Regions from separate parts of the Cytobacillus sp. C11.1 genome, predicted to be linked through region 2. Evidence: riboswitches for the same ligand, from Rfam matches in the RefSeq annotation. Region 2 holds a riboswitch; the other holds the start of a gene.
What was found. A riboswitch is a leader RNA that binds a small molecule or an ion and turns the genes downstream of it on or off. The one in region 2 is predicted to bind thiamine pyrophosphate.
Positions count from the first base shown of each region.

Region 1 (7,035 bases), 1.9 Mb from region 2:
TAAAAGCCATTCCTACCGTATATCATTAACAGCCTGGAGATTCCAGGCTGTTTTTTTGCATACTTTTTCTAAGTGCCGGGCACCATAATAAATTTAGGTTATAGAAACTGCCTCCATTGTCCATACTTAATATGGAAAATGCATAGAAAGAGGAGTAAAGATGAAAAAGTATACGGTTATTTTATTAAGTGTTATCCTTCTCGCTGGCTGCTCCATGGAAAAAGACAGCGGGAAAAGCGAAAACAAGTTAGAGGTTTCAATTCAGACGCCCGAATCAATCACCCCCCATAAGGAAGTAACTTTAAAAGCAATCGTTACACATGGAGACGAAAAAGTAATGGATGCTAATGATGTTGTTTTTGAAGTATGGCAATCTGGGCGGAATGACCGGGAAATGCTCAATGCTGAACACCAGGGCGATGGCATTTATTCAGTTAAAAAGAACTTTCCTGAAAATGGACAATACTATGTTGTAGCCCACGTCACAGCAAGAAATATGCACCGGATGCCGACAAAGCAAGTCATTGCCGGTACACCTGAAAATACGGTTGTCTTTCAGGAGGAAGAACATCCACATAGCCATGTTTCGATTAACCTGAAAACAGATGGGGCTCTCAAACAAGATGGGAAAGCTAGATTAACGGCTAAAATCCTGAAGGAAGGCGAGCCTTTAACCAATGCAAATGTTAGCTTTGAAGTCTGGCAGGATGAACAGCAGCAATCTGAATATATTGAAGCCTCAGAAAGCATCCCGGGTGAATATGTTGCAAGTAAGTCCTTTTCAGAATCAGGTTCTTACCATATTAAAGTTCATGTAACTAAAGAAGAAATTCATGAACACCAACTCAGCCAATTAACAGTGAAATAACAAAAAGAGCTGGACTCTCCAGCTTTTTTTGTTCAATCAAACGTTTGATTGATATTATCAAGCACGCCTTCGTCATAAAGAATCTCCTCAACAGATGGCCCGTCTTGCAGATAATCAATATCCTCCTGGCACCCTACTGTAAAACGGTTATAGGAATACTCGTATCCATCTCCCATCGTTGAACCTGCTCCCCCTAATTTGATGCAGTGCTCCGGGATTTCTTCACGATTTCCCTTTTCATCAACATAATAATATAAATCTTCAATCAAGCCTTCACTTTGCGGCAAAGTGGTAACAGCATATCCCTTTTTGTTTATCCTAAAAACATCATACTCCCCTTCTGTTTCCGGTTCTGGCGCTTGCCCGAACTCATGGAGAATCATAACTTGTCCAGCATATCCTTGAGGAATAAGATAAAGATCATTTGTCTTTGCCTCCACTTCGGCTTTTTGAAGAATCCAAAGCAGGCCCATCGGCAGCAAACCAGCCAATAGGATTGCCGCTGCATTTAAAGCAGCAATTTTCCCGGCAGGCATTACCCGGTCCCATTTTCGCAGCTCGTCCACCAGGAAGAAAAGAACTGCAGCAAGAAGAGCAAAGTATGCGAACCCTTTAATAAAAAAATAAGTTACTGCCCCCAGCATCGTATGTATAAAAGCAGCTGCTGGAAGCCGCCAGCGGATGAACCTGTTTGTAAGAAATTCAGAAAGCAGCGAAACCGGGATCCCGTAAATCACATTTCCAAACACGCAATAGAGGAAAATCATGATTAGTATGAAAGAAAACATGTCCCCTTCAGTAAAGAGTAAAAGCAGCCAGAAGCCAAAAGTGAAGACGATGGATGAATACAGTGCAGTTTTTAATTTGGATACTAGCATCAGAATCACCCCTTGAGAATTGTGAATAGCTTCACATATATTGTAACATGAAAAGGAGGTTATCCTATAAATGCTTGGGAAAAACAGTCTAAGTCATCCATTAAGGTACGGAGAGGCTGCTCTTCAAAATTTATGCACCACTTTTACCGATATATGCACCTGTTTTTCCATTTATGACTTAATCTCGTTCACTTATGCGTAACTTTCCGTTTTTATGCACCACTTCCCATTCCGCCGTCTGTTATATGGACGAAGATTAATCTTAATAAAGAAAAAACCTGCTCCAGCAGGAAACAGGTCATTCATTTTTTCTCACTCCGATTAGAAACCCTTCATAGATTCGTTCCATTCTGTTCTCTCTTTCGGTTCCCCAATCGACATTCAAATGGGCCACCACTCCAAGATTTTCAGCAGGATAGGTTCCGCTCCTTGGAGTGGAATAGATATTATCCTTATCAATTTGGAATGGCTGCGGCTCCACACTGACATGTTTGTCCATGACCTTCGTAATGCGGAGTATACTCCATCATGAAAAATATTCTTGGTTAATCTTAACATGGAACATGTAACTTTTTGGTAAAAATGGCGTCTAATCCATAAAACGCAGAAGGAGACCATGATGATAAAAAAATTTTTCGCTGCTATACTTGGCGTTCTCCTCATATTCATTCTCTTTTTCCGGAATGGAATCATATTGGATTCAATCGGCATTCATCTAGGGAACCCTTTTTCAAAAAAGGTTGAAATTCCCGCTGACTATCCTCTAGCTGACCGCAATCAAAACGGCATCGCCGATCCCATTGATGTAGTCGAGGCGGCGAGAAAAGAAGTGGAGCAGCGCACGCCTTATAAAAGTGCCTATTATGCCGGGGGATACCCTCCTGATGAAGAAGGTGTTTGTACAGATGTAATCTGGCGGGGATTTAACGGGGCATCAATCACAATCAAAGATCTTATCGACAAGGATATTGCAGAAAACACAGACTTATATCCGCGTGTTAACGGCAAGCCGGATCCGAACATCGATTTCAGGCGTGTTCCTAATCAAAATGTGTATTTCAGCCGGTACGCAATATCTTTAACAACTAAGCTTATTCCTGGAGATACAAATAACCTTCAGCAATGGCAGCCCGGCGATATCGTTGTTTTCCTTTCTCCCAAGTTTGACCATGTTGCCATCATATCTGACAAACGGACAAAGGATGGCATTCCTTACGTCATCCATAACTCCACACCTTTTGCGGCCGAAGTGAAGCTATCTTCCTTTAAAACACCCATTACGGCGCACTATAGATGGAATTTTTGAAAAAAAAAGCCTGCCCTGCCGGTAAGCAGAAGCAGGCGTGTTATTGACAACTTTCTGGCTTTTTTCGAAACATAATTACGTTTTCTTATGATGTCACTGCTGTATTGCCAGCTGGCCACTCCTCACAGGTGTAAGCCATCTCCCAGAATCCAAGCTCCAGCTGGCAGCTTTTGCGATAGGCATCCTTCATTCGCTGCCTTTCTTCTGGAGATGCTGCTTCCGCAAGCTCATCCAAACGATTCCTCATATTCATGGTAACTGTTTCAACCCTTAAATTTGCATAGAAAGAAATCCACGGGTAAAAAGGATGGTCCTCATGCGGCTCATATTGCTTCATGAGCTCAAGCCCTATTTCCCAATAAGTCCAAGGGCAAGGCAATAACGCAGCGAGGATTTCGCCCATCCCGCCTGTATGGGCATGGTACATCATATGCTTGACATAATGGTCTGCCGTCGGAGGAAGCGGGAAGCCCTGCAGCGCTTCATATCCCACACCAATCTGCTGGCAGAAATTATGATGAGGGTGGATTTCGCTGTTCAGTACAAATTCAATTTGCTGATTGAAATAAGCAATATCCTTCCGCTCAGAAGACTTGGAAATGGCGATTCCGTATATATGCATAAAAGCATTCAAATACTCATAATCCGCTTTAATATAATGGGCCAGCGCCTCTTTCGGCACATCTCCTCTCCCGATCCCCTGTACAAACGGATGCTGAAAAATAAGCTGAAATAAATCATCATTTTCTTTGCGAAGAATATCTGTAAAAGTCATTAAAATAGCCTCCTAATTATTCAGAAGCTGCCGGGGAAAAAGCATGAGGAAAAAAGAGGTCCCCACCGCTTCCCTGCGCTGGCATTACCCAGATCAGGTTCCAAGGGACAAAGGAAAAAGCCTTATCTCAGCCGAAGCGCCCCTAGCAGTTTTCTTATTGTTTTATTCGTTCCTACCACTTCTTTTAACGAGTTTCGATGAAGCTGCTTCATACCTGCTTTATGAAACTGCTTTTTCCCGCTTATTTCGGTAAAGCTGCTTCATACTGCTCTTTGCCGCCGCTTCTTCTCGCTCCATCGGCTTCAAGCTCTCTGTTCCTCCGTTCAGAAACGCACGCCCTCTAAAAAATCACATATTCTGCACTAAATTTTTTTCCTTCACTTTAGCGAGTACCATCCACCCAATAGCCGCACCGGCAAAGCTGCTGACAAGGAATGGCGGTATAAAGAAGAATGCACCAGCTGCGCTTCCCATCAATATTTTTGCATACGGGACTGCAAACAGTGCTCCGATAATGCCTGTTCCCACTACCTCACCAACTCCAGCCCAGATTTTCCGGCCGAATTTCAGATAAAGCACGCCTGCCAAAAACGCGCCAATCATTCCGCCTGGAAATGCAAGCAGCGTCCCAAAACCAAGCAGGTTTCGCAGTAATCCGATCATAAACGCCACTCCCACTGCCGGCAGCGGCCCAAGTGTTACTGCCGCCAATACATTCACCGCATGCTGGACGGGATAGGCTTTGGCCACACCTGCCGGAAACCATAACAAATGGGAGCCCAGCGTTCCAATCGCCACAAATAATGCCATCGTCGTCAATAAACGGGTTTTATTCACCTTAACCTCCTTCCTCAAGGGCAGCCTGATCGCTTATCATGGAGAAAAGTATGTACATAAGAAAAGCGCAAGGCGCCTGGCGCTGGACAGTTATCGAAGTTCAAAGCTTATACTTTCTTTCCTTCAAAAAAAGCCAGATCCGCGAAAGGACCTGGCTTGGTTTAAGTATAAATGATTCGACATACCGTCAAAGCCTACTTCCCTCCGCTGGCATTAACCAGATCAGGTCTATAAGAGTCGGAAAGCTATATCGCGCTTCCCTCTCAGCCCGCACATTCGGGGCACCCCTAGTAGTTTCATAGATATTTAATTTGATAAGCTGCCTCAAGCTTAACAAATTATTCCGGGACTGTCATCATTCTTTTTGCTTAGATGCTTTTATCAATACATCCGATTAAACGGTTTTCAATATCAGCCGCAATGCTTTGAACGGATTGGTCATTGACGAGTTCAATCATGCTTGTCGGCTTAGGCATGCCAATTTTCGTTTTGCCGGCATCCTCATAAACTACAATTTTACAAGGCAAGAAATAGCCAGCCATTTTGTTCTGTGTTAATACGCGATGTGCTTCAAATGGGTTGCAAACTTCTAAAACACGGAAAGATTCATTATAGTCCAGCCCTTTCTCCTGCAGTTTTTCCTGGACGTTAAACTGCCAAAGGACCCCGAATTTTTCTTCCTTCAGGCTTTCTTCAAGCGAAGAAATAGCTTCATCAATCGATTTCTCGGTTTCTACTGTGTATTCGAACATGATTGCATCTCCTTTTGTATCGGTATTCTGGTGGATCGGCAAATCTTCAATTAGAATGTTAGCGTAACATCCGCATCGTTGGCAAATTCAAGGAATGTTACAGCTCCGCCAACCTCAATTCCATCTACAAAAGCTTCTTTTTCAAGTCCCATAACATCCATAGTCATCTGGCAGCCGATAAATTTAACGCCTAAATCCTGTGCCATTGCCACTAATTCAGGAATTGCAGGAACATTGGCTTTTGTAAAGCCCTCTGCAAAATGCTCTTTTCCTTCAGGCATTGGAAGCTGCTGGTATGCTTCTTTATGAATTAAGTTTAATCCTTCGAAAGTGAAGAAAATCGCTACTTCTGCATCTGTTGCTGCCGCCGCAGTCGCAATGTTGTACACCTTGTATGCATCAAATAATCCGCCGTTGCTTGCAATAATTGCTACTTTTTTACTCATCGTAATTCCTCCTGAAATTTTATTTTTGGGGACTTTTTAGACCCTATGTAAACTCTTTATACATTTACCCCTATAGGTATATTATTAAACATAGATTGTTCTGTCAACAAAAAAACTCCCTTTCTCTAGGGAGTTTTCTCTTAAACTATTTAATGAGCTGCAGACTGGCCATTTCCCTCAAGCTGCTGACCCCGGCCAAAGAGAGGGAGACCTTTGTTTCTTCTATAAAATTGGCAAGCACCTTTTCTACGCCAGCCTGCCCGCCAATGGCCAATCCATAAACATAAGGCCTTCCCAGGCAAACCGCATCCGCTCCAAGCGCCAGCGCTTTAACCACATCTGACCCGCGGCGAATCCCGCTGTCAAAGACAACCGGAATCCGGCCATTTACTTCCTTCGCGATCGGTCCAAGTGCATCAATCGCTGCCGTCACGCCATCCAGCTGCCTGCCGCCATGATTGGAAACAATGATGCCATCTATTCCTTTCTCAACCGCAAGCTTCGCATCTTCCGGATGGAGGATGCCTTTTATTAGAACCGGCAAATTTGTTATCTCCTTTAATCTGGCAACATGCTCCCAGCTTAAAGTTGGATGGTGGATATTATCGAGGATCCCCTGTACCACATCGCCATCTTTAAGAGAGGCCATAAATACCGGATCAGTTTCATAGTTTGCCTTTCCATAGCCCAGCTTTAATGGAGAAAAATTGTTCCTGAGATCCGCTTCCCTCCATCCCATCATGACTGTATCGACCGTTAAAACGATCGCTTCATACCCGGCTTCCTCCGCACGGCGCACCATATTAAAAGCCGTCTCTTCGTGATTGGACCAATATAGCTGAAACCATTTCGGACTGCTGCCCGTTGCTGCGGCTATCTCTTCAATCGAGTGGCTTGAAACCGTGCTCTGAATAAAAGGAACCTGATAAGTAGCCGCCGCTCTGGCCGACGCAAGCTCCCCCTCTTCATGTTCAAGCCTCTGCATTCCAATCGGCGCCAGAAAAATTGGATATGGATACGTCTTTCCGAATAGCGTCACACTTGTATCCGGTACCGAAACATCCCTCAGCATTCTTGGTACAATCGAATATTTCGCGAATGATTCCGTATTTTTTCTCAGGGTTTCTTCCCCGCCCGCACCTGATTGGACATACCCAAATCCCCCAGCCGCCA
Region 1 is NZ_CM176935.1:452,849-459,883, forward strand. Features, by position in the region: gene AC3ZVC_RS02315 (MGDG synthase family glycosyltransferase) at 1-29, shown strand, start outside; gene AC3ZVC_RS02320 (FixH family protein) at 161-868, shown strand; gene AC3ZVC_RS02325 (DUF6843 domain-containing protein) at 901-1,746, opposite strand; gene AC3ZVC_RS02330 (hypothetical protein) at 2,045-2,245, opposite strand; gene AC3ZVC_RS02335 (DUF1287 domain-containing protein) at 2,363-3,052, shown strand; gene tenA (thiaminase II) at 3,138-3,827, opposite strand; TPP riboswitch at 3,881-3,981, opposite strand; gene thiW (energy coupling factor transporter S component ThiW) at 4,176-4,664, opposite strand; TPP riboswitch at 4,847-4,963, opposite strand; gene AC3ZVC_RS02350 (DUF302 domain-containing protein) at 5,033-5,416, opposite strand; gene AC3ZVC_RS02355 (DsrE/DsrF/DrsH-like family protein) at 5,467-5,862, opposite strand; gene AC3ZVC_RS02360 (alpha-hydroxy-acid oxidizing protein) at 6,008-7,035, opposite strand, start outside.
Region 1: it holds a riboswitch for thiamine pyrophosphate, as region 2 does, so the genes downstream of both, tenA (thiaminase II) here and thiT (energy-coupled thiamine transporter ThiT) in region 2, are expected to answer to the same signal.

Region 2 (7,035 bases):
GATGGTTTTATTGGAGCTAGTACTACAAGCTGTACGAGCACCACATTTGCCGGGCCTGAAGAAACTTCCGAACCAGAGGCACAAAATCTGGTCTGGCTGGCAGATCAAAACCCGAATATCAAATTTGCGATGAATATCCATAGCTACGGCGGTTATTTCATGTGGTCTCCAGGTGCCTATGATGCTAACCGCACGACACTCCCCAGACCGACTGCAGGGGAAGAAGCCTTCTATTGGGCAGCATCTGATCATATTTTAAATGAAATCCAAGATCACCGCGGCACTGTTATTTTACCAAGCCGTACAGGCCCAATTCCTGATGTATTATACTCAGCAGCAGGCAATTCAGCTGATTATTTATGGTATGAAAAAGGCATCTACGCATGGAACTTTGAAGTTGGCGCTGATTTATGGGATGAAGAAGAAGATCGCTGGAGAGCAGTTGGATTCCAGCCGGACTTTGAAGAAGGCCATGAAGAAGCAATGGAATTTGCCAATGGCCTTATCGGATTGATTGAGGTTGCCTATAACCAATCCAAGGATAAACAGCCTCCGTCTACAAAGGCTGTGCCTGGCAAAGGAACCTTTAATGGACCCATGAATATTGAGTTCCAAACAAGCGAACCAGCCAGCATCTACTACACACTGGATGGAACCAAGCCAACTTTTGAATCCAATAAACTGCAGCTAAGCGGAACCCGAGAGCAAGCAGAAATGCTTAAAATTGAAAACACAACAACCATCAACTGGTTCTCCGTAGACGCAGCCGGCAACATCGAAAAAAATTACAACCCGGTTGAAAAAGGAAACAACTACAATTCTGCTAAAATAACAATCAAATAACTTAAAAGCCCCAGCCTAAACAAACTTTCAGGCTGGGGCTTTGATCTTTTTATGCTAATTAAAAGCTGCTCTTTGCGGAGAACATACAAATACCGGCCATACGCTGTTTTACCGGCCAATTATAGAGGAATACCGGCCAAAACCGCGGATTTACCGGCCGATCGCAGAACAAAAGCTGAGAAACAAGGAAAATGGTTCAGGGGTAGATGACAGCTTCGTTGCTAATGTCACTGAATAACTACCATACCCAAGAGAAAGCAGACAATTTCGTCGTTAATGCCTCTGATTAACTACCATATCCAAGGGAGAGCAGGCAATTTCGTCGTTAATCCCACCGATTAACTACCATACCCAAGGGAAAGCAGACAATTTCGTCGTTAATGCCTCTGATTAACTACCATATCCTAGGGAGAGCAGGCAATTTCGTCGTTAATCCCACCGATTAACTACCATACCCAAGGGGGAGCGCGTAATTTCGTCGTTAATCCCACCGATTAACTACCATACCCAAGGAGGAGCGCGCAATTTCGTCGTTAATCCCACTGATTAACTACCATATCCAAGGAAGAGCAGACTATTTCGTCGTTAATCCCACTGATTTACTACCATATCCAAGGGGCAGGAGGCAATTTCGTCGTTAATCCCTCTGATTAACTACCATATCCAAGGAAAAGGAGACTATTTCGTCGTCAATCTCACTAATGGAAACAATCCATCAAAGAAAGAGGTCACTTTGATGTGTAAAAGCACCCGATTACGAACTTTTAACAAAACAAATCAATAATCGCCGTCAGCGAAACATATACCCCTTAACAATAACAAAGCCGGCCCCCATTCAGGGCCGGCTTCACTTTTAAGCTATAACCATATCAACATTTAATTCTCCTACAATCTCCTGAACCTCTGTACCTTCCAAAGTCTCTTTTTCAAGAAGGGCTTCTACAAGATTCTCAAATTGCGGCTGATGGTTTGCAATTAACAGTTCGCATCTTTCCAGCGCTTTTTGGAATAGATCCTGCATTTTAGCTTCTTTTTGTCCTTTGTTAAAAGTAAGCTCAAAGCCGTTATCCAGCAGGCCTGTATCGACCATTTGCTCGATAATATGCTTAGCTTGCTTAACATCACCGCTGACGCCAATGCTGTGCTCACCGAGAATTAATCTTTCGGCTACACCGCCTGCAAGAATCATGGCTACTTGATCAAGCAGCTCGCTCGTTGTGGAAAGATGAAGTTCCTTTTGAATTGGAGCTACATATCCAAGAGCTTCACCACGTGGGATAATTGTTGCTTTACGAACAGAACCCGGCTTGGTCAAAGCTGCAACCAATGCATGGCCCGCTTCATGGATCGCCACACGCTGCTTAGTTCCTGCATCTTGCAGGGCACGGGTAGTGGTACCAAGAATCGTACGGTCAAGCGCATAATCCAAATCTTCTTTTGAGATAATTTCCTGGCCATTTCGTACAGCTCTTCGGCTTGCAGTTTCAAATAGTGAATGAAGATCTGCGCCAGAGAAGCCTGAAGTGCTTTCAGCTAAATCACCAAGAGTCGTCATAACATCTTCAGCCAGCAATCTATTTTTCGTATGGATATTGATAATCTCTCTTCGGCCCTTTGTATCAGGAAGCGGGACATTAAAGGAGAAGTCAATACGTCCAGGGCGAAGGAATGCTTCGTCCAGCATATCTTTTCGGTTTGTTGCTGCAATGAACAAAATCCCGTCATTGGAATGTCCGCCATCAAGCTGGACAAGAAGTTCTGTTAATGTTTTTTCGCTTTCTTCTCCGCCATGCTGCTTTCTTCGGCCTGCCAGTGCATCCACTTCATCGATAAACACGACAGCAGGTGCGTACTTTCTTGCATTTTGGAAAAGATTTCTTACACGGGAAGCACCAACACCGACAAATAATTCATTAAAGCCGGAACCGCTGGTTGAGAAGAACGTTGCCCCAAGTTCCTTGGCAATTGCCTGTGCAAGCAATGTTTTCCCCGTTCCGGGAGGTCCGTATAATAGAATGCCCTTCGGCGGTTTAATCCCCATTTTCAGCGAGCGTTCAGGCTCTTTTAAAATAGAAAGAGTTTGCATAATTTCCTCTTTCATTTCTTCCTGGATGCCGCCCACATCTTCAAGTGAAATGGAAGGAAGGGGCTTTTGCTTTGAAACACTTTGCTTCATCGTATTTGTAGCGCCCATTCCGCCTTTTCCTGATTTATATAAGTAAATTCCGATGGCTATGAATAATAAGACCAATCCGCCAAGAATCCAAGGCGTATACGGGCCTGTTGTTGCGAAAGTATATTGTATATTATAGGTTTCTACTAATTTATCAACCATTTCACTGTTAGGAGGCACATGTGAAATATACTCTCCATCAGGGGCAGTAATTAGTAGCTTGCCGTTTTTATATTCCTGTATTGCAACAGTCTTTCCATCCTGGGAGGCAATGAGCTTTTCCACAGAAGAAAACGGGACTGTCACTTCCTTATTTCCTGCTTGTACGGTCCAAATAACCGCTGCCAAAATCACCGTGACTACCAATAAAAGCGAAACAATCGTCGAAGGTTTCTGTAAACGTGATTTCAACTAATTCCCTCCTTATTGAACATATTTTCATTATAAGGAAAAAGAAAAGTTATTTATAGGCTTTTACACTTTTTAAACGTTGTAAATTATGGAAAAATAATATTTTTGCCGCTAAAGTGTGCTATAACAGGCCGGGGAAGATGCTTATTTGTGAAAGATATGTGACAAAGGAATGCACACAATAAGACTAGCTCCACTCCAAGTATAATCCGGACCCAAACAATATTATTTTTAGAGATTCCCAAAACAAATTAATTATCTCGAAAGTAGAAAAAGCTATCAAACCCCGTTTTGCGTCTTAAGTTCATATAATTGGAAGTTAAAAGGAAAATCATTGATAATAGAACTTATTACCTTATAAATAGAAAAAGGTGTAGGGAATGAACAACCAGCAGGATTTTACGAAAGGGAATATACTTAAACAGCTCCTTATTTTTTCAGCACCCATCATGCTGACAAATTTGCTGCAGGTTTCCTATCAATTTATTGACAGTTTGTGGGTCGGAAATTTGCTTGGAGCTAATGCTTTGGGAGCCATAGCGGTTTCAGGGACTGTTATTTTTACTGTGCTCTCCTTTATTATCGGGATTAACAATGCTACTTTGACCATTTTGTCTCAGCAAAAGGGAGGAGACAATGAAAAGGGGCTTAAGAGATATTTAAATGCCTTCGTCGTGATTTTAACAGTCTTATCCATAGGACTCGGCTTGGCAGGATTTTTATTTTCTGAAAAAATATTGGTCTTCATGGGGACTCCTGCGGGAATGATTCCAGACGCAGCAGCTTATCTGCAAATTAATTTTCTCGGCATTCTGTTTTTATTTGGCTATAATTTTCTCGGCACTGTACTTCGTGCTCTGGGAGACAGTAAAACCCCATTATACTTTGTGTTCATTGCGGTGATTCTGAACGCAATTTTGGATCCGCTTTTCATTTGGACCTTCAATCTTGGAATAGAAGGGGCTGCGTATGCAACCATTGTATCACAGGGACTAGCTTTCCTGGCTGGCATAGTGCTTATTCTCCGCAAAAATCTGGCACCATTCACCATGCCTTCATGGCCGCAGAAGGAAGAGGCAGCATTAATTTTCAAACTTGGCATTCCATCTGGTCTGCAAATGACCGTTATTTCAGCTGGGGTTATGGCCATTATGAGTGTTGTCACATCGTTTGGGGGAGATGTGGTTGCCGGATTTGGTGCAGCACAGCGGATTGACAGTATCATTATGCTCCCGGCTATGGCTTTGGGGACTGCTGTGAACAGTATGGCAGGGCAGAATATTGGCGCTAATGAATGGGATCGCGTTCACAAAATTGCTCTTTACGGAGTGATTTATAATCTTGTATTTATGCTAATCATCGCTTTGCTAACGGTATTGTTGGCCGAATATGGAGTCAGCCTGTTTATCCAGGAAAAAGAAGCGCTGGAGTACGGAACTGAGTATTTAAAAATGATTGCTTTCTTTTATCCATTGCTTGGTATTAATTTTATCCTGAATGGGATAGTAAGGGCTTCTGGAGCAATGTTTCAGGTGCTGGTACTCAACATCATTTCTTTCTGGGTTCTGCGCTATCCTTTGACATATCTTTTTTCAAAATTTATGGGGGAGAATGGCATTGCTGCAGGCATGGGTGTCAGCTTTGCCATTAGCAGTGTAATTGCATTTATTTATTATCGATATGGCAAATGGAATGAGCAAAAACTCTTTGAGGAAGGTAAATAAACACTTTTCATAGATTAGAAAACAATATATAATAAAATGGAATAATTTGATAACGTTACCACAAGGGGAGCATTTTGCTGAGAGTGAACACTTTGCTGTTCTGACCCTTTGAACCTGTTAGATAATGCTAGCGCAGGAATGTGGACTAAAAGGCAGATGGGATCACTCTGCCTGCTTGTTCTCCTTTGGGGTATCGTCATACTTTTGAAGGGGATTTTTTTATGAAAAAATTAAGCTTGGCGGCGATGATTGAAGCATCCTTTTTCGCAGCATTTGCGATTATCCTGGATTTTTTGCCATCTATTAAACTTTCGCCATCGATATCTATCTCTGCTGCCATGATTCCGATTTTTGTACTGGCATTCAGATGGGGCATTAAAGTAAGCTTTATAGCAGGCTTATTATGGGGCATCCTGCAGATTGCGATGGGTGATGCATGGATTGCTACACCACTGCAGGCTTTTATTGAGTATTTTGTTGCTTTTGCTTTTATAGGAGTAGCTGGTTTGTTTTACCTTCCAATCCAAAAACAACTTCGCAATGAGAACAAGAAAAAGGCACTTGGCTGGATTGTATTGGCCATTTTTGCAGGAAGCTTCGCCCGCTATTTCTGGCATTTTATTGCAGGTGTTCTCTTTTTCGGAAGCTATGCACCAGAGGGAATGTCACCAGTTCTGTTTTCCTTCCTGGCAAATGGCGCAACCATGCTTGGAGCAGCCATATTATGCTCCATCCTGGCGGTATTATTAATTTCATCGGCTCCAAGGTTGGTTATTCGAAAAGCTGATGGCAGCATCACAGTACAAAAGCGGGCTTCTTAACGATAGAACCTCTTGGGATCATCCATCCGAAGAGGTTTTTTTTATTGATGCGGGTAACGAACTCCTGAAAATTGGGTATATTACTCAAAAAGGAGAGTGATTGCCTTGTCAAATTCCTTGCAAGGAAGCATTATCTCTGGTGTATATGACGCGGAAGCCAGTGCTTTTGAAATTCATAAAGTTAAAAACTTCAACACCCAATCAGTCCTTAATAAAGTACAGTGTGAAAATTTGTACCGATACTTATCACTTCATGAAGATGATGAGGATGGACAAATCATTACATTATATGACCAAATGCCTCTAATGCTGACACGCCAGGAAATTTGCAGCTTAATGAAAGATCTGGAACAAATTAAGAAGCTATATCAATAGAAGAAACTAGCGTTTTGCTCAGGGCAAAACGTTTTTTCTTGCAAAAAATGTTTGACAATTTTGTGAACAAAGTTAGAATATTTAGTAAAAGGGGATGAAAATGATGAAGGAAACTCAGCTAAAAGTTATGCTCTTTTTTAAAAATATGGCAGGAACAGGTATAGTGATTGGGTTAACAGTCCTTATAGCCAGTTTTTTTGTAAGCGGTATCAATGGGGAATATATCTTTTCAATTGGATTAAGCGTTATGGTGTCTTCCATGTTGTTCTTCGGCTTTGGCCTATTTATTCATTTAATGGAAGAGATGGCGGAAGGAAGCAAGGGAATTAGATAGCTGCTAAATTTATGTTCTGAATGATGATATAAAACATAATTAAAAACCGGCTCCCTCGTTGAGAACCGGTTTTTCCATTTTTATTATAAGATTTTAGTGGGCATGGCCTGAGCTCAAAACCCAAATCGACCCTGCCACAATAACCACAGCCATGAAAACGCCGTAAAAGATATTAAGGACGTTCGTTTTGCCGTCTTCGCCTTCACGCAAATGCATAAACATGAAAAGCTGTATTCCGGCTTGCATGATAGCCAGGGAGCCGATGATCCACATAATCACTTTAAAAGATAAGTCTGTTTTTAAAGCAATACCTGCTGCACCGAAAGTGAGTATAAGTGAGAAAACAAAACCAAT
Region 2 is NZ_CM176935.1:3,527,409-3,534,443, forward strand. Features, by position in the region: gene AC3ZVC_RS17500 (M14 family metallopeptidase) at 1-843, shown strand, start outside; gene AC3ZVC_RS17505 (AAA family ATPase) at 1,697-3,427, opposite strand; gene AC3ZVC_RS17510 (MATE family efflux transporter) at 3,808-5,151, shown strand; TPP riboswitch at 5,205-5,307, shown strand; gene thiT (energy-coupled thiamine transporter ThiT) at 5,373-5,972, shown strand; gene AC3ZVC_RS17520 (hypothetical protein) at 6,069-6,347, shown strand; gene AC3ZVC_RS17525 (hypothetical protein) at 6,448-6,681, shown strand; gene qoxD (cytochrome aa3 quinol oxidase subunit IV) at 6,775-7,035, opposite strand, start outside.